Regions from separate parts of the Xylophilus sp. PBN-3R genome, predicted to be linked through region 1. Evidence: predicted binding sites of a transcription regulator. Region 1 holds the regulator's gene; the other holds the start of a gene.
The links. The regulator LexA, encoded in region 1, represses DNA repair genes until DNA is damaged. The targets are predictions, from matches to a motif close to ACTGTATNNNNATACAGT.
Positions count from the first base shown of each region.

Region 2: imuA (translesion DNA synthesis-associated protein ImuA) is a predicted target of LexA. The motif match lies at 2,822-2,839, and genes of this name have one in related genera.

Region 1 covers NZ_CM173225.1:3,192,602-3,202,041, forward strand. Annotated here, with positions in the region: gene AC3ANW_RS15150 (MotA/TolQ/ExbB proton channel family protein) at 1-464, shown strand, start outside; gene AC3ANW_RS15155 (ExbD/TolR family protein) at 513-944, shown strand; gene lpxK (tetraacyldisaccharide 4'-kinase) at 941-1,993, shown strand; gene AC3ANW_RS15165 (Trm112 family protein) at 2,045-2,227, shown strand; gene kdsB (3-deoxy-manno-octulosonate cytidylyltransferase) at 2,230-3,003, shown strand; gene adk (adenylate kinase) at 3,154-3,810, shown strand; gene AC3ANW_RS15180 (asparaginase) at 3,821-4,756, opposite strand; gene lexA (transcriptional repressor LexA) at 4,849-5,544, shown strand; gene AC3ANW_RS15190 (hypothetical protein) at 5,708-6,079, shown strand; gene AC3ANW_RS15195 (D-2-hydroxyacid dehydrogenase family protein) at 6,157-7,164, shown strand; gene AC3ANW_RS15200 (type IV pilus assembly protein FimV) at 7,192-9,393, opposite strand.
Region 2 covers NZ_CM173225.1:2,013,358-2,022,797, reverse strand. Annotated here, with positions in the region: gene AC3ANW_RS09600 (error-prone DNA polymerase) at 1-613, opposite strand, end outside; gene AC3ANW_RS09595 (DNA polymerase Y subunit UmuC family protein) at 606-2,003, opposite strand; gene imuA (translesion DNA synthesis-associated protein ImuA) at 1,972-2,781, opposite strand; gene AC3ANW_RS09585 (ABC transporter ATP-binding protein) at 3,065-4,930, shown strand; gene AC3ANW_RS09580 (Bug family tripartite tricarboxylate transporter substrate binding protein) at 4,946-5,917, opposite strand; gene AC3ANW_RS09575 (hypothetical protein) at 6,142-6,435, shown strand; gene AC3ANW_RS09570 (multidrug effflux MFS transporter) at 6,455-7,636, opposite strand; gene AC3ANW_RS09565 (acyltransferase family protein) at 7,704-8,804, opposite strand; gene AC3ANW_RS09560 (electron transfer flavoprotein subunit alpha/FixB family protein) at 8,901-9,440, opposite strand, start outside.

The DNA of each region.
Region 1 (9,440 bases):
CCACCATGGACGTGATCGTGCAACTGGAGCAGAACTCCGCCCTGGGAGAAGTGCTGGCGGCAGGCTTCCGCTCGATCAACAGCCAGCCCGGCGGCAGCGAGGAAGACCTCCGTTCGGCCATCGAGGCAGCCGGCCGCAGGGTCGCGCACCGGCTCGAACGCTACCTGGGCGCGCTGGGCACCATCGCCTCGGCCGCGCCGCTGCTCGGCCTGCTGGGCACCGTCATCGGCATGATCGAGATCTTCGGTTCGCAGACGGCGGCAGCCGGCGGCGGCACCAACCCGGCACAACTGGCGCAGGGCATCTCTATCGCGCTCTACAACACGGCTTTCGGCCTCATCGTGGCGATTCCCTCGCTGATCTGCTGGCGCTACTTCCGTGGCCGGGTCGATTCGCACCTGCTGACGCTGGAACTGGCGGCCGAACGTTTCGTGCGCCACATCACGCACATGCGCCGCGGCTGATCGAAGGCGATATTCCGCATGGCCCTGAACTTCCGCTCCCGTTCGCGCATGAATTTCCGCGCCGGTGAACGCGACGAACCGGAGATCAACCTGATCCCGTTCATCGACGTGCTGCTGGTGGTGCTCATCTTTCTGATGCTGTCCACCACCTACAGCCGCTTCACCGAGATCCAGCTGCGCCTGCCGGTGGCCGACAGCCAGGCCCAGCGCGACTATCCCAAGGAAGTGCGGGTGTCCGTCAACAGCGACGGTCGCATGACCGTCAACAACCAGCGCGTCACCAATACGGCAGTCGAATCCCTGAGCCAGGCGCTGACCGTCGCCGCCCAGGCCGGACCGCAGAGCATCGTGGTGATCAGCGCCGACGCCAATGCATCGCACCAGAGTGTCATCACGGTGATGGAAGCCGCGCGTCGGGCCGGACTGGGCCAGATCACCTTTGCCACCCAGCGCCCGGCCTCGGGCTCCACCGCACGGTGACCGGCCAGACGCCGGCCCGCCGCCTGCTGGCGCAATGGTCGCAACGCGGGCCGGTCGCCCGCCTGCTGTGGCCTGTTTCCCAGATCTATCGCGCCGTGTGGGCGGCGCGCAAGACCGCCTACCGCTTCGGCCTGCTGAGGGCTACCCGCCTGCCGGTACCGGTCGTGGTGGTCGGAAATGTGATCGCCGGTGGCGCCGGCAAGACGCCGGTGGTGATGGCCCTGGTCGGACACCTGGCCGCACGCGGAATCGTGGCCGGTGTGGTGTCGCGCGGCTACGGACGCAAACCTCCGCCAGGCGACGACGACGAAGGGCTGGAAGTGCAACCGCAATCCGACCCGGTCGCGGTGGGTGACGAACCGCTGCTGATTCGCCGGCGCATCGGCGCGCCGGTGTTCGTCGGCCGCAATCGCACCGCCGTCGCGCAACGGCTGCTGACTCTGCATCCCGAGGTCCAGGTGCTGGTCTGCGACGACGGGCTGCAACATGTCGCGCTGGCCCGCGACATCGAGATCTGCGTGTTCGACGACCGTGGCGCCGGCAATGGCTGGCTGCTGCCGGCCGGGCCTTTGCGTGAACCCTGGCCACGAACGGTCGACATGGTGCTGCACACCGGGCAGCAGCCGGCCTTTGGTGGATTCCGCGGCGAGCGGCAACTGGCCGACGAAGCCATCGGCAACGACGGCCGGCTGGTGCCGATGGTGTCGCTCGGCCAGACCGGGCCGGTCGCCGCGGTGGCGGGCATCGCCCGCCCGGAAGCCTTCTTCGAGATGCTGCAGGAGCGCGGCATGGCGCTGTCCGAAACACATGCATTGCCGGACCACGCCGACTTCGCAACCGATGCGGCGACCGTCGCGACCGTCGCCGGCATCGGCCCGCGCACCACCCTGCTGTGCACCGAGAAAGATGCCGTCAAGCTCTGGCGCCTGCGGCCCGATGCGCTGGCGGTGCCGCTGGAGTTCAGCCTGGCGCCGGACTTCCTGGCCTACTTCGACCGGCTGGTCGATGCCCGGCTATCATCCGCCTCCCGCGCGCGCCACCCCGGTTGAGGGCGCAGCGTCCCGTATCCCTTCCTTCTCATCAAAACCAAGCTCTCGCCCATGGACAGCAAACTCATCGCACTGCTGGTCTGCCCGGTCACCAAGGGTCCGCTCATCGTAGACCTGGAACGCCAGGAACTGGTGTCGCGCAGCGCCCGCCTGGCCTACCCGATCCGCGACGGCATTCCCATCCTGCTCGAAGTCGAGGCACGCACGCTCAGCGACGAAGAGCTGGGCCTGTGACCATGGCTGCAGGCGCCACCACGCCGGCCTTCACCGTGCTGATTCCGGCACGCCTGGCCTCCACCCGCCTGCCGGCCAAACCGCTGGCCGACATCGGCGGCCTGCCGATGGTGGTGCGTGTTGCGCGGCAGGCGCTGAAATCCGGCGCCGCGCGCACGGTCGTGGCGGCCGACGACCGCCGCATTGTCGATGCCTGCCGCCAGCACGACATTGAGGCGCTGATGACCCGGCCGGACCATGCCAACGGCAGCGACCGGCTGGCCGAAGCCTGCGACCTGCTCGGCCTGCCGGACGACGCCATCGTCGTCAACGTGCAGGGGGACGAGCCGCTGATGCCGCCCGAGCTCATCGCGTCGGTCGCGCAGTTGCTGCATGAACGTCCGCAAGCCGACATCGCCACCGCTGCGCACCCCATCCATTCGCTCGATGACTTCTGCAACCCCAATGTCGTGAAAGTGGTGTGCGACCGCAGCGGCCTTGCGCTCTATTTCAGCCGCGCGCCCATCGCCTGGCAACGTGACGGCAGCCAGCCGGGCGCAGCGGTCCTGCCATCGCCAGCACCACTGCGGCATGTCGGCATCTACGCTTACCGTGTGGGTTTCCTGCGGGCTTTTCCGAACCTCGAACAGGCTCCTCTGGAAATCACCGAAGCACTCGAACAGCTCCGCGCCCTATGGCACGGGCGCCGGATCGCTGTATTTGTAACAGCAGCAGCACCCGGCGGGGGCGTCGACACGGCGGAAGATCTGAAGCGTGTCAGGGCGCTGCTGACCTAGGGCAAACCGGGGCATTTGCCTCTGGGGCGCGAAGGTTTCGCGAAAGGTGTGCATGTTATTCTCGACTCAAGCGAGAGCACCATGCCCACCCCCTTCACGGGAGTGTGTGCGGCCAGCGGTGCCACAGATTTTTACTATTCGAGGAATTTCATGAGACTGATTCTGCTGGGCGCGCCGGGCGCCGGTAAAGGCACGCAAGCTGCTTTCATCTGCCAGAAATACGCCATCCCACAAATTTCGACCGGCGACATGCTGCGCGCAGCAGTCAAGGCCGGCACGCCGCTGGGCCTGCAGGCCAAGGCCATCATGGAGTCCGGCGGACTGGTCAGCGACGACCTGATCATCAACCTGGTCAAGGAACGCATCGCCCAGCCCGATTGCGCTAAGGGCGTGTTGTTCGACGGCTTCCCCCGCACGATTCCCCAGGCCGACGCCATGAAAGCCGCCGGCGTCAAACTCGACTTCGTGCTCGAAATCGACGTGCCGTTCAGCGACATCGTCGAACGAATCAGCGGTCGCCGTTCGCACCCTGCATCGGGCCGCACCTATCACCTCAAATTCGCTCCGCCCAAGGTGGAAGGCAAGGACGACCAGACCGGCGAAGACCTGATCCAGCGCGAAGACGACCGGGAAGCGACCGTGCAGAAACGGCTGGACGTCTACAGCGCCCAGACCCGTCCGCTGGTCGAGTACTACTCCAGTTGGGCAGCGCAGGACCCTGCGGCCGCGCCCAAGTACCGCAAGATCAGCGGCGTAGGTTCTGTCGAGCAGATCACCGCCCGGGCCTTCGAAGCCCTGTCGAGCTAAAGCAGCCCCGTCAAGACGCGATCAGCCGCAGCTGCATCGCGATCCTGGCCTTGGCGGGCGGCAGTGCAGCCTCCGCCGAGCCTGGCACCACCGATTCGGCATCCCCCAGGCTGCATCGGCTGCCGATCTCCACCGGCACGCCCAGCGATCTTGCTTCCGCGAGTGCCTCTTCAAGCCGATGGTGCAGGCTGGCATTGCCGGTACCGCCCACCACCAGACCCTTTACGCCCGCGGCGAGCAAAGCGTGTACCTCTGCACCGGTCGCGCCCGCATGGCTGGTGATCCACGCCACCCACGGCAACGGCTGCCGGGCGGCGAGCCAGGCCTCCAGCCCGGCCAGGGCCTTGGGTTGAAAGGCTGCATCCGACATCGGCCATGGGCGTTCCTGCAGCACGCTCCCGTTCTCCACGCGTGCCAACGCACCAGCATCACCGGCCTCGAAGGCATCCGGGCGCAGCGGGTGCACCTTTCGAACCTCGCTCCCCGTGAAAAGGCGGCCGGCAAACATGACCAGGACACCACGCAAGTCAGCATGCGCTGCGACCATCAATGCATCGCGCAGATTGCCGGGACCGTCGGGCGTCCGGTGGGTGGAGGGATACATCGCGCCCGTCAGCACCACCGGCTTTGCAGGGGACAGCGTGGCGGACAGAAAGTACGCCGTTTCTTCCAGTGTGTCAGTACCGTGGGTCACCACCACGCCGGCCACGTCGTCTTGTGCGACCCAGTGAGCCACCCGCAGCGCAAGCTGCAACCAGAGAGCTCCGTCCATGTCCTTGCTGTCGACCTGCGCGACCTGCTCGGTCAGCACCTCGAATGCCAACGGCAGACCCGCACCTGCCACCAACGCATCCACCGACACCTCGCCCGACCGATAACCGCGCGGCGCCGAAGCATCGCCCACACCCGCAATCGTCCCGCCCATCCCTAAAACGACAATTTTCATCGATTCACACAACGCCGGTGCTTGCCAGCGCGAAAAAACTGTTTAAAAATACAGGTACTGGATATCCAGACAGCCCGCTTACCGGAGTTGCCATGATCGACCTGCCTTCCCCCGTCAAACTTACCGCGCGCCAGCAGCAAATTCTGGAACTCGTCCAGAACGCCATCGCCAGAACCGGTGCCCCGCCCACGCGCGCCGAAATCGCTGCAGAACTCGGTTTCAAGTCGGCCAACGCAGCCGAAGAACACCTGCAGGCCCTGGCGCGCAAGGGCGTCATCGACCTGGTCAGCGGCACCTCGCGCGGCATCCGGCTCAAGAACACGCATTCTGCCGGTGCGGCACTGCAATCCACCACCAGCCGGGCGCAGCAGCTGATGCTGGCCATCCCGGGCCTGTCCCAGCTGGCTCTGCCGCTGGTGGGCCGGGTGGCGGCGGGCTCGCCCATCCTGGCGCAGGAACATGTCGACCAGACGTACCACGTCGAAGGCAGTCTGTTCCAGCACCGGCCTGACTACCTGCTCAAGGTGCGAGGCATGTCGATGCGTGATGCGGGCATCATGGACGGTGACCTGCTGGCCGTGCAATCCACACGCGAGGCCCGCAACGGCCAGATCGTGGTGGCCCGGCTGGGTGAAGAGGTCACGGTCAAGCGCTTCCAGCGCACCGCCCGCGGCATCGAACTGCATGCCGAGAATCCGGACTATCCCACCATCATGGTGGCCCCGGACGAGGCCTTCGAAATCGAAGGCCTGGCCGTTGGTCTCATCCGCAACACCATGCTGATGTAGTCACAAGCCGCGGCGAGAGGTGGCGGGCGTTCGGTTGGGGGCTTCGGTTTGAAGCGAAGCCCCCCGGCAACCCTCGCGCTGCGGTTTTTGCTTTCCTGAATCCTGCCTGTGTCCGACAACCACCGTTGCGATGGCGTAGCGCCAGTCGCCCAGGAGTTTTCACATGGGATTTGCCGCTTCTTCCCTGGTTTCCGTCATGTCGTCCAGCGCCAGCGCGGCGCTGCGTCCGCGATCGGGCAGGCACTGGATGGCTCCGCTCACCGGCTGGCTCGCGCGCCGGGTGCCTCTTTCTTCAAACGCCCTCATCTCCGCAACAGGGGCAGGTATCGAACCACCGCCAGCCGCTGAAATCGTGATGCCTTCCCCGCCAAACCGCCCAGCGCTCCGGGTGCTGAAGGTGGTGGACGGAACTTCGCGCCAATGTGCGGGGCGCATGGTCATATCGGGCCGCATGGCCGATGTATGCGCCGAACTTGATCGCCTCGCGGCCCGCGAGGCCCAGCGCACGATGGACCCGAGAGCCAACAGCAACTGAACACAGCAGACCAAAACTCACGTTTTTGCGGAGCGCGCCGTCGTGAGACCGCGTTGTAGCGAGGCACAATCACGAAGATGAATATCGTGATCCTCGACGACTATCAGGATGCGGTGCGCAAGCTGCCGTGTGCCTCCCGCCTGGACCCCTACTCCGCAAAGGTATTCACCAATACGGTGAAAGGCATCGGCCAATTGTCGGTCAGGCTGCGGGACGCCGACGTCATCGTGCTGATACGGGAACGCACGCAGATCAGCCGGCAACTGGTCGAAAAACTTCCCCGTCTCAAGCTCATCGCGCAGACCGGCAAGGCTGGACCGCACATCGATGTAGAGGCCTGTACCGAGCGCGGCATCGCCATCGCCGAAGGTGTCGGCTCGCCAGTCGCACCGGCCGAACTGACCTGGGCGCTCATCATGGCGGCGATGCGGCGCGTACCGCAATACATCGCCAACCTGAAGCACGGTGCGTGGCAGCAGTCCGGATTGCGCGCTGCGTCCATGCCTCCCAACTTCGGGGTCGGAATGGTCTTGAGGGGAAAGACGCTGGGCGTCTGGGGTTATGGCCGCATCGGCCAACTGATTGCCGGCTATGGTCGCGCGTTCGGCATGAACGTACGCATCTGGGGCCGAGAAGGTTCGCGCGCCAAGGCGCTGGAAGACGGCTACCAGGTGGCGTCCACGCGCCAGGAGTTCTTCGAGCAATGCGACATCGTGTCTGTGCATCTGCGGCTGAACGAAGAGACCCGCGGCAGCATCACGCTTGACGATCTGTCACGCATGAAGCCGACAGCACTGTTCGTCAACACATCGCGTGCCGAACTGGTTGAAACCGATGCGCTCATCGCCGCGCTCAACCGGGGCCGTCCCGGAATGGGTGCCGTTGATGTCTTCGAAGCGGAACCGCCGCTTCAGGGCCACGCCCTGCTGCGCCTGGAAAACTGCGTCTGCACACCGCATATCGGATATGTGGAACAGGACAGCTACGAGTTGTATTTCGGCGCAGCGTTCGAGAACGTGGTGAACTACATCAAGGGTTCGCCGACCAACATCCTGAACCCTGGCGCGCTGCAGGTCCGCCGCTGAAACGACTGCAGCGGACCGGCGTCCGCGTCAGCGTTTGGTTTCCTTGTCGATCGGCGGCAAGGCAACATCGAACATGTCGAAATCGATGATGTGAGGGTCGGCCGCCGCCTCCGGTGAGCTACGACCCGGGAGTTCGGTGTCGGGAATGGCCAGATCGTCGAACGAAACCTGAAGATCCTGCGTGGGATCGGACGAAATGCCAAACTCCAAGGGAACACCCAGATCAAGCCCCGGACTGCCGAACGAGGTTTCTTCCGGCTCGAACTCGAAATCCAGCTTGGTCTCTTGTGCTGCTTCCGGCGCGGCAGCGGCGAAAGTCGGCGCAACCATGGTGACTGCAGTCGCCACCGCCGCGGTCTCGGCCATTGCGGAGGGCGCAGCTGCAGGTGCCGGAACTGGGGCAAGCGATGGAGCAATAGCAGGCGGAACAGCCAGCTTCACGCCAGAACTCGCACCATGCTCGATCTTCGCGATCTCATACAGCAGAAGCAGTTCACGATAGGCTTCAAGCTGGAACGGCGGATGAGCGCCCTCGCCGATGTGACGCACAAGCAGGGACTCTATGAGGTCGAGCACTTCCGGCAGCGTCCATACCTGCGCTATGCGTTGCAACACATCGTTATACGAAGCGAGGTCTTTCGTCGCCTTCTGGAAACCGGCAAATGGCGGCACATCTGCATTGAATACGGCATTGAAGTCGTTGCGCAGCTTGCGGTACGGCTCCGTCTCACTGAGCGTATGGAAGAGTTTGAGCAGGTCGAGGTAGGCCACCGGACTGGTGCCCGGGTGCAACGCTATGTATTCCTGCAACAACTCGATTGCCTGTTCGTATTGACCGAGAGAAGCAAAAAAATCGGCGTTTTGCTGCACATCCGCGAGTTCGTTAGCCGAACCATTACGCAACTGGCGCGCCGCCCGCATGGCCGCTTCGGCCGAATTCAATTGCGCCGGCGGCTGTTCCGACGGCAGATGAGAGGCAACAAAAGCGGACGCACCCTGCTGAACGCCATCGACGCCGGGCGCAGCCTGCCTGGCGGCGGGCGCAGGCACGGCGTTGTCGGGAAACTGCGACTGCAGTACCGGTTCCTCCAGGGGGTACAAGAAATCCACTGGCGCAGGCTGTGTGTCGACGAAACCCTCACCAAACGCCGTGACGGCATCGGCGCCGAACACCGACGCTTCCGCACGCTTGCGCCAGCGCAAAGGCATGCCGCCTTTTCGACGCCAGGCGACCAGTCCGCCCACGACGCCTCCCACTGCCAGCAAACCCAGCGCGGCCCACAGCGCCATCCAGAATGTCTCGCTGGAACTCTGCGCCTGGCTGAGTTGCCCCTGCAGCTCCGCTTCGCGGCTGCGGGCGATACGTGCGCTGTTCTGCAGCGTCTTTACCTGCTTTTCGAGTGCCAGCACACGCTGTTCGGAATCGACGTCCGACACTGGAACGCCTTCAACGCCGCCCAGTGACCGCCACAGGGCGGCTGCAGCGGCACGCTGTTCCGCCGTGGTCGTCAGCGTCGGGCCGGTCATATCGGACGAGACCCTCAATGGCAGCACCTGTTCCTGCAGCCAGTCGGCAGGGGACTGCAGTTCCAGACGGGCGCCCCGCGAAGCCGCCGGAGCCGTCGGTGTTACCGCCGCCGTTGACATCGCCGGTGACGCCGCGCGTTTAGCGGACTCAATACGTCTGGCGGTCCTGGCGTTTTCTCTGGAAATGCCGTCCGACGCTGACGCGGGTGCGGTAACGACGGAACGCGCGGCAGGGAGCGGAACGGAATAAATCGACGGGGATGCAGGTCGAACCGCACCGGACGAAACGAGAGGTCTCACCTCTGCTGCAGCAGCACTGGTCGCTTCGATCGGAGACGAGGACAGGATCACGAACCGACGTGAAACCGCCGGGCTGCAACCCGCACGCAGGACCACCGAAACAACCGGTTCGTTGACCGGAACGTTGCTGGAAATCTGTACCGAAGCCTGCAATGCCTGCGAACCCGGCCTGGTGTTCACGCGAACCCGCGACGGATCGACGCGGGTGTCACCGTAGAAAACGTCGGCGGAGACACAGGCCGAGGCCGGATCCGAGCCGGCATCGAGCGCGAGGTCGAAGCCGAGGTCCAGGGCTTGGCCGACGACCGCATCGCCGCGCGCCGTTCCGATCGAAAGAGCTTGGGCATCGACCACAGCCATGAGAACGGCCGCACCGACAAGGGCCCGCAGACGATCACTCATGCGCGAGATTTCCACGCTGCTGCGGAAGGCCGGCAAAACTTGATGTC
Region 2 (9,440 bases), 1.2 Mb from region 1:
CGTCGTCGAAGTCGCAAAGCAGTTCGACGCCCAGCCAAAGCCCGTCTGCACCGAAACGCTCGCAGGTGGCCGACAGGTCGACCGACACCGTGTCGACCTTGCGTACCGGCAGGTAGATACGTTCGCAGCCCGCCAGCAAACGCCAGTCGATGGCGCGGATGTCGTACCGGCCTTTTTCGGCCGCCATGCGCGCCGCGGAGATGGCCTGGCACAGGCCCCCCCAGCCGTCCAGGTCGCGGGCGATGGCGACCAGGCGGGCACCGTCTTCCAGCAGGAACTCGGCCCCGTACAGCAGTTGCAATTCGACCGGTTCGGGCAGGTCGCGGTTGAACTGCCGCAGGCTGTCCCAGGCCCGCACCACACCTGCCACCGAACATTCGTCGGTGATGGCGATGCCCTGGTAACCCAGCTTGAGCGCGCGCATCACCAGTTCGTCCGGGTGCGAGGCGCCGCGCTGGAAACTGAAGTTGCTGATGCAGTGAAGCTCGGTATAGAGAACGGAAAAAGGCGGCGCCAGGGCTGCCTCGACGGCGGGCGGGCGTGCGGGCACAGGAAACCGCAGCACCGAAGGCGGATCGGGCCGCCCCTGCAGGCTGACTTCCTTTTCAGGCATACAGGCCGTGCAGGAACCAGTCGCCGCCTTCGGTTTCCAGTTCGACCGGCATGTCGCGCTGCCGATGCAGTTCCTGGAAAATCCACACCAGACCCGCACCAGGACTCTCGGCAATGAAATAGTCACGCACCGCACGTTGCGGAGCCTTGCCGTCGGGCGATGTCCACCAGCCGGTCTCCAGCCGCTGCGGGCCCGCCACGGTGCGCAGCAGGCCGCGCCACAGCGGCTTGCCCTGGCGGGTTTCCAGGCGCAACGGGTCGGGCAGCAGCCAGCCGGGGTAGATGCCGTCGGCCTGCACGTCGCGGCGGACCGGCGACGGCTTGCCAGGTGCGGTCTTACCGAGAAAGCGGCGCAGGTTCGAACGTGCCGGCAACCACTGCTGCATGCCGTCGGGCCGGTGGTCGGCCTGGGGCACGGCGGCCAGCACGCTGCCCTCGCCCAGCCGCGCGCTGAGGCGTTCGACCAGTTCATGCAGCGCATCGCCCTTGCGGTTGTCCTCGGGCAGGAAACTGAAGCTTGCGCCCCCCCAGGGCGCGGTTTCAAGCGAGCGCAGGCGCAGCCAGCTGGCCGGCGCGAGCATCTTCTGAAGGGCCAGCTTCTCGCCCATCAGGCGCTGGATGTGTGCCGTGTCCTGCAGCGGCTCGGCGGTGCGCAGAAGGAGCTCCTGGAACGGCGGCAGGTCCACGCCGTCGATACGTTTCAGGTCGAGTGTCCATTGCAGTTCGAGGGCCAGCACACCGCGATGGCGGGCACGCAGCCAGATCTGCAACGACTTCAGCAGCCGGCCGGCCGACCACATCAGTTCGGGCGCTCTTTCGGCCAGTGCCGGCAATTCGAGCTTCAGTTCGAAATGCTCAGGCAATTGCAGCCAGGGAAACACCTCGGGCCGACGCAGCCAGGCGACGTCGAGCGCCTCGCGCAGCGGGATGCCGAAACGCCGCGCCACACCGGCACGCGGCAGTTTTTCGACGTCTCCCCAACGCAGGCAGCCCAGGCGTTCCAGCATGTCCAGATGTGGCCGGGCCGCGCTGAGTGTGCACAGCGGCAGGTCGGCAGGGACATCGGCTGGCGGACGCCGATCCGCGGCAAAGAGCCGCAGCCGAGCCAGCGCCGTGACGCTGCTGCTGCCGTCGGCCCGCAACAGGCGGGCTTCGGGTGCCGGGTTGCTCGACAGCATGGCCGCCACCAGCCCGCGCGGGCCACCCCATAGACGTTCGCAGGCCGACACCTCCAGCAGCAATGCCTCGTCGAGCCAGGCCACACGCGGCGTGAACTGCAGCGCCCACCAGCCCAGCGCCTCGCGGGTGGGCAGGGTCGCATCCGGCGGCAGGGGCTCACCCGGCACCACCGGAGCGTGTTCAAGCTGCCACTGCAGGGCGATCCAGCGCATTGGCGGTCTCCTTGGGTGGCAGCACCAGGCGAAGGACGGTGACTCCGGCCGAAGCGACAGGCGCCGTGACAACACCGGGCTGGCGTGTGTCCCGCCGTTGCCGCGCGGCAGCCAGCACCGCCGCCAGCCGCGGCGGATGCGCCGCCACCGACACGGGTGCGGCCAGCGGCGGACCGCGCCGTTTGAGCAGGTGGATGGACAACTGGTCGGGCGTATCGCCCCCTTCGACCAGCAGGCGCAGACGGGCGGGCGATGCATGGCCGGCCTGCGCGGCGGGTCGGAACACCCACAGCAACCGATCAAACTGCGCGGCCGCCAGCTGCAGCCTTCGCAGTTCACCCACCCGCGCCTGCGGCAGCCAGGCCAGCACCGCCGCTACATCGGCGCAGCGCAGCGCCTGTTCGCAGGCCCACAGGCGCGCCTGGGGCGCATCGCACCGCACCCACAACAAGGCCTCCGGCGGCACCCCCTGCGCGGCCAGTGCCGGGCTGAAGGGCTGGTAAGGCGCACCGATCATCGCCACCGGCCGCTCTTGCGCCGCCACCGCACGGCCCAGGGCCGGCAACAACAGCGGCCAGGCAAAGGTCTCGGGGCCGGAATGCAGCACCTCGGTCATGGCCCCCACGGGCCAACCGCCACCAGGCAGTTCGGCATCGAGGGCGGCGAACCCGCTGGATTCAACCGCACCCTCGGCCCGCGCAAGCGATTCGGCGCGCCAGACCTGCCTGAAGCCATCAGGCTGGGCGGCGGCATGGGCATCGAAGGCAGCGAGGGACATGAGAGCGAGACAAAAAGAATGAGAGGAAAAACCACGGACACCTGTATTTTTATACAGTAACGCCATCTGCGATAGGGGCGTCCATGCTTTTTTACGCAGGCACCGGCGAGGTGCGCGAAAATTGCCTGTCATCCAGAGGCCACGGTCCTTTCGTACCGTTCCCGGCCCGCCATCCCTGCACACATCGTTGGCATAGTGATGGTTCACTCCAGAAAGTTTCCGTTTGTCCCGAACGCCAGAATCCCTAAATTCCACTCCGCCCGACTCTCCAAGACCCTCGGGACTGTTCGGCTTTTTCGAGTCGCGGGTGCAGGCTTTCCCGCCTGGCGCGCCGTCCCTGCCGCCGCGTTCCTTCGCAGCCTTCATCTGGCGCTGCACCGAAGGCTCGCGCGGCTGGGTATTGCTGCTGATGCTGCTCACCGCCGCCATCGGCGTGTTCGATGCGGTGCTGTTCGCCGCTCTGGGCCGGGTGGTCGACTGGCTGGGCCAGACCCAGCCCGCAGACCTGTGGGCACAGCGCGGCCCGTTGCTGACCCTGCTGGCGGTGGTCATCGCGGCCAGCGTGGGGGTGGTATGGCTGCAGACCACGGTGCAGCACCAGGCCCTGGCCATCAACTTCCCGATGCGCCTGCGCTGGAACTTCCACCGACTGCTGCTCGGCCAGAGCATGACCTTCTACCAGGACGAGTTCTCGGGCCGCATCACCTCCCGCATGATGCAGACCGCCCTGGCGGTACGCGACCTCATCTTCACCGTATGCGAAGTGGTGGTCGGCATGCTGATCTACATCGTCACCATCATGGTGTTCGCAGCCGCCTTCGACATTCGTCTGGTGCTGCCCTTCGCCGTCTGGCTGGTGGCCTATGCCTCGGCCTGTGTGTATTTCGTGCCGCGCGTCGCCAGGGTCGGCCGCGAACAGGCCGATGCCCGCTCGCTCATGACCGGCCGTGTGAGCGACGCCTACACCAACATCGCCACCGTCAAGCTGTTCTCGCATTCGCAGCGCGAGGCCGGCTTCGCCCGCGAAGCCATGCGGGAATTCCAGGGCACCGGTTTTGCGCAGATGCGGCTGGTCAGCAGCTTCGAGACCGTCAACCATGCCCTGTCGATGTCGCTCATCATCGGCGTGGCCGGCTGTTCGCTCTGGCTCTGGACCCACAGCCTGGTCGGTGTGGGCGCCATCGCCGCGGCCACCGCCATGGCCTTGCGGCTGAACGGCATGGCCCACTGGATCATGTGGCAGCTGAGCAGCATGTTCGAAAACGTCGGCACCGTGCAGGACGGTATCAAGACGCTGTCCACCCCACAGGCCGTGCTGGACGCGCCAGCCGCCCCGGCCCTTGCCGTGCCGCGCGGCGAGGTGCGTTTCGAGAACATGCGTTTCTCTTACCCGGTGGCGGCCAACGCACCGGCAGACGCACCGCCGCCCCGCCCCATCGTCGACGGCCTGGACCTGGTCGTGAAGCCGGGTGAAAAAATCGGCCTGGTCGGCCGTTCGGGTGCAGGCAAATCGACGCTGGTCAACCTGCTGCTGCGGTTCTATGAACTCGACAACGGCCGCATCCTCATCGACGGCCAGGACATCGCCGGCATCACCCAGGACAGCCTGCGCGCCAACATCGGCATGGTCACGCAGGACACCTCGCTGCTGCACCGCTCGGTGCGCGACAACATCGCCTACGGCCGGCCGGATGCCGACGATGCCGCCATCCGCCATGCGGCGGAACGGGCCGAAGCCGCCGGTTTCATCGGCCAGTTGTCGGACGCCAAGGGACGCACCGGTTACGACGCCCATGTGGGCGAACGCGGCGTCAAGCTGTCGGGAGGCCAGCGGCAACGCATCGCCATCGCCCGCGTGATGCTGAAGGACGCGCCCATCCTGCTGCTGGACGAAGCCACCAGCGCACTCGACTCGGAAGTGGAAGCGGCGATCCAGCAAAGCCTTTACCGGCTGATGGAAGGCAAGACCGTCATCGCCATCGCGCACAGGCTGTCGACGATTGCCGCGATGGACCGGCTGGTGGTGCTGGACGGCGGGCGCGTTGCCGAGGTGGGCGATCACCGCACGCTGATGGCCGCGGGCGGGATCTATGCGCGCCTGTGGGCGCATCAGAGCGGCGGGTTCCTGGGGGAGTCCGTCGAGGACTGACAGGCCGGCCCCTTTTCAATCGTTCGAGATCTTTCGCTCCAGGACGATCTTCTTCCACTTGGCAGCATCCACCGCGACCATCGTGGCGAACTGCTGCGGCGTTCCGCCCGCAGGCTCGACGCCCAGACTGGCCAGCTTGGTTTTCACCTCCGGGTCGGCCAGCACCTGATTCGCGGCGCTGTTGATGCGGGTCACCAGTTCGGCCGGCAATGCCCTGGGACCGTAGATGCCGAACCAGGTGTTGGATTCATAACCCGGCAACACCTCGGCGATGGGTTGCAGGTTGGGCGCCAGCGGGCTGCGCTTGAGGGTGGTCACACCCAGCGCGCGCAGGCGTCCGTCGCGCACGTGGGGCATGCCGGTGGGCAGCGAATCGAACAACACGTCGATGTTGCCGGCGATCAGGTCGGGCATGGCCAGCGCGGTGCCCTTGTACGGGATGTGGGTGACGAACACGCCTGCCTGCGCCTTGAACAGTTCGGCCGTCAATTGCACGATGGTGCCGTTGCCGCTGGATGCGTAGTTGAGCTTGCCAGGGTTCTTTTTTGCGTAGTCGATCCACTCACGCACCGTGTGGGCGGGCGAATTGCTGGGCACCAGCATGACCGAGGGCGCGTCGCCCACGTGGGCGATGGGCGTGAAGTCGCGCACCGGGTCGAAAGGCATCTTCGCACCCAGCGCCGGGCCGATGGAATGGGTGCTGGTGGTCGTCAGCAGCAGCGTGTAACCGTCCGACGGGGCTTTGGCCGCCAGGTCGGAGCCGATCACTCCGCCCGCGCCGGGTTTGTTGTCGATGACGATCGAGCCGCCGAGCTTTTCGGCGATCTTCGGCGCGAGGGTGCGGGCGAACAGGTCGGTGGCGCCGCCGGCCGGGAAGGGAACGATCAGCCGGATCGGTTTGTTGGGATAAGCCTGGGCCATGCAGGCGGATACGGCACCCAGACAAAAAGTGAGAGCGATGCCTCGAAGCAGACGAGCGGGATTCATGCGGCTGGAAGAAATTGAAGAATGACGAAAAAGGTGACCGGTCACGAATTTAACTCGCCGCAATGTTCGTACCTGCCTGTCCGAATACCCGGCCATAGGGTATTCATCCGCGATGACCGGGCACTTACCCGCGTGGCACCCGCATCGGAGAAGCCTAGTCTCGCCCCACCCCGACACATCCGTCTGGGTGCTGCCCGCGCACGGCTGTTTTCAAGGGGAATTTCATGACCGTCGGTCTTTTCTGGACTTTGTTCGCAGGTTTCATCCTGGGCATGTTGATGAACGCCTTCCATCCCATGCGCCTGGCCACCGGTCTGAAAGCCCTGCTGCTGGCCTGCGGCATCGGCATCGTCGGCGCGCTGGCGGTGAGTTTCGCCGGCCAGGGCATGAAGCTCTGGGACCAGGAAGCCATGGGCGCATTCGTCGGCGCGCTGGTCGGCGCTGGTGCGCTGCTGATCGCCGCGCGTTATTTCGTGGGTGGCCCGGTCGCCACCCCACCCGCGATTGCCGCTGGCTGAAGAGCCGGAAGGAACCTGCTCAGGCCCGGCGTCCGAGTGTCAGCCGGGTCATCAGGTAGGCCGCCACCGCACAGGCGGCGATCGCCACCAGCATCGGCCGGGCGGTTCCGTCCAGGAAAAGGCCCGAGATCGTCACCACCACCGCTCCGGTGACGAACTGCAGGGTGCCCATCAGGGCCGATGCGGTGCCGGCGATGGCACCGTGGTCTTCCAGCGCCAGCACCGCGGTGGTCGGCACGATGAGACCCAGAAATCCGTAGCCCACGAACAGCAACGCCACCATCACCGGCAGGTTGCCGACGCCTGCCACGCTCAATGCGGCCAGCACGACCATGGTGACAGTGAAACCGGCGACGGCACCGGACACCAGCCGCTTCAAGCCGAAACGGCGGCTGAGTTTTCCGGTGAACTGCGACACGCCGATGAACGACGCCGCATTCAGCGAGAACGCCAGGCTGTACTGGCGCGGCGTCAGCCCGTAATGGTCGATCAGCACGAAGGACGAATGCGCCAGATAGGCAAAGAAGCTCGACATGCCGAATGCGCCGATGAACACCAGGCCCAGGAAATGGCGGTCTTGCAGCAGTTGCGCATAGGCGGCCACGGCACCGCGCACGCTGCTGCCCAGACGCTCTTCAGGCGGCCGGGTTTCCGGCAGGCTGGTGCCTAGCAGCACCAGGCCCAGCAGGGAAGCGACCAGCACCGTCCAGAACACGCCGCGCCAGCCGAAGAACTCGATCACCAAGCTGCCGGCGAGCGGCGCCAGGATGGGCGACACACTGAAGACCAGCATCAGCAGCGACATCAGGCGCGCCGCTTCGTTGCCTGTATGAAGGTCGCGCACGATGGCGCGCGGCACCACCATGCCGGCGCAGGCGCCCAATCCCTGGATGAAACGCAGGGCGACCAGGGTCTGGATATCCGGCGCCAGGGCGCAGCCCACGCTGCCGACGGCGAACAGGATCAGGCCGAAATACAGTGGCAGCTTGCGGCCGTACATGTCCGAAACCGGACCGTAGATCAGTTGGCCCACGCCCAGCGAAATGAAGAAGGCCATCAGGCTCATCTGCACAGCCAGCGCCGACGCGTTCAGCGATTGGCCGATGGACGGCAACGCCGGCAGGTACATGTCGATCGCAAAAGGACCGATGGCCTGCAGCAGGCCCAGCACCAGTGCGGCGCGCAAAAAATTGTTTTTCATTGAGGGGTCGAAAAGAAGGCCCGCGAGCATACCCAAACCAGGGCTTACCCGCAGGCCATCGCCCGTATCACCTCAGGACGGCACCCAGACACAGGATGGACACCATCGCCAGCAACAGGCGGCCCGGCCCGGTGGCGCGCGATTCGACCGTCCGGTGCAGCAGCAGGCCGGCCAGCAAGGCCAGGCCGAACACCGCCAGCATGCCCAGGGCGTTGACCACCGGCGCGGTCGGCCACAGGTGATGCACCAGCGCGCCCACGCACAGCAGGATCGGAAAGTGGATGAGGAACACCGAATAAGAGATGCGCCCGATGCGGCCCAGCGCCGCGATGGGCCGCGGCGGTTGCCAGTCCACGCCCTGCGACTCCTGGCGCGCCTGGGTCCACACCAGCATCAGCGCGGCGACCAGCGCGATGGCGATGCGGGCACGGAAGTCGATGGCCAGCGCCACCCCGCCCAGCACGGCGATGCCGGCCATCCACTGCCACGGCCGCTGCGAGGTCGCGCCCCAGCAGGCCAGGATGCCCAGGCCGTACGCACCGAAGAAGTACAGCGCCGTCGGGTCCAGTTCAGGATGCCGGTTGAACCACACCAGCGAGCCGCTGGCGATGCCCAGTACCAGCCAGAAGGCCGTCAGCGCCGGCCGGCGCGACCAGCGTTGCGCAGCGAAGAGCAGCAGCACCGTGGCCGCGAACAACTGGAAGTCGATGGCCACGTACCAGACGCCGGCCGACAGCGCCTCGGAACCCAGCAGGTCCTGCAGGAACAGCCCGTGCGCCAGCAGCTGTGATTCATGCGGTGCATCGGGAACCAGCGGACCGGGCAGCCAGGGCCGGGCCAGCATGGCCGCGATCAGGCCGGTGAAGAGCGCCACCACATAAGGCGTGGCCAGGCGCAGGTAACGCCTGCCGATGCGGGACCAGGGTGCGTCGATGGACGAGGTGCCGCGCGGCGCGAGCGACCGGGCGTTCAGGAAACCGCCGATCACCAGGAACAGCTGGACCGCCATGCGTGCGTAGTCGGCCAGCACGTCCATCAGCCAGGGTGCGAGCGGACGCGCGACCTCGGACATGGGGCCGTAGAAAGCAAGGTGGTGCCAGACGATGAGGCAGCAGGCCAGGCCCTTGAGGCTATCGATCAGGGGCAGCCGCGAGGCGGAAGTCTTCATGGGGCGCGGAGCGCAGCAGTCTCGATTGTTTTTATGACGCGCAAAAAAATGCCGGCGTCACCGGCGCCGGCATTTTAGATGACATGGCCTGTTTTTTTACAGGGCAGCCACCAGTTCGGGGACCAGGGTGAACAGGTCCCCCTCGATCCCGTAATCGGCCACACCGAAGATCGGAGCCTCGGGGTCCTTGTTGATCGCCACGATCACCTTGGAATCCTTCATGCCGGCCAGATGCTGGATCGCACCCGAGATGCCGGCGGCGATGTACAGGCTGGGCGCCACGATCTTGCCGGTCTGGCCCACTTGCCAGTCGTTGGGCGCGTAGCCCGCATCGACTGCCGCACGCGATGCGCCCAGCGCCGCACCCAGCTTGTCGGCCAGCGGCGTCAGCACCTCGTTGAACTTGTCGCTGCTGCCCAGGGCCCGGCCACCGCTGACGATGATCCTGGCCGCGGTCAGTTCGGGCCGGTCGCTCTTGGTCACCTCGCGGCTGACGAACCTGCTCTTGCCGCTGTCGGCCACCGCTTCGATCTTTTCGACCGATGCGCTGCCGCCTTCTGCCGCCGCGGCGTCGAAGCCGGTGGTGCGCACGGTGATGACCTTGGTCGCATCCGCGCTCTGCACGGTGGCGATCGC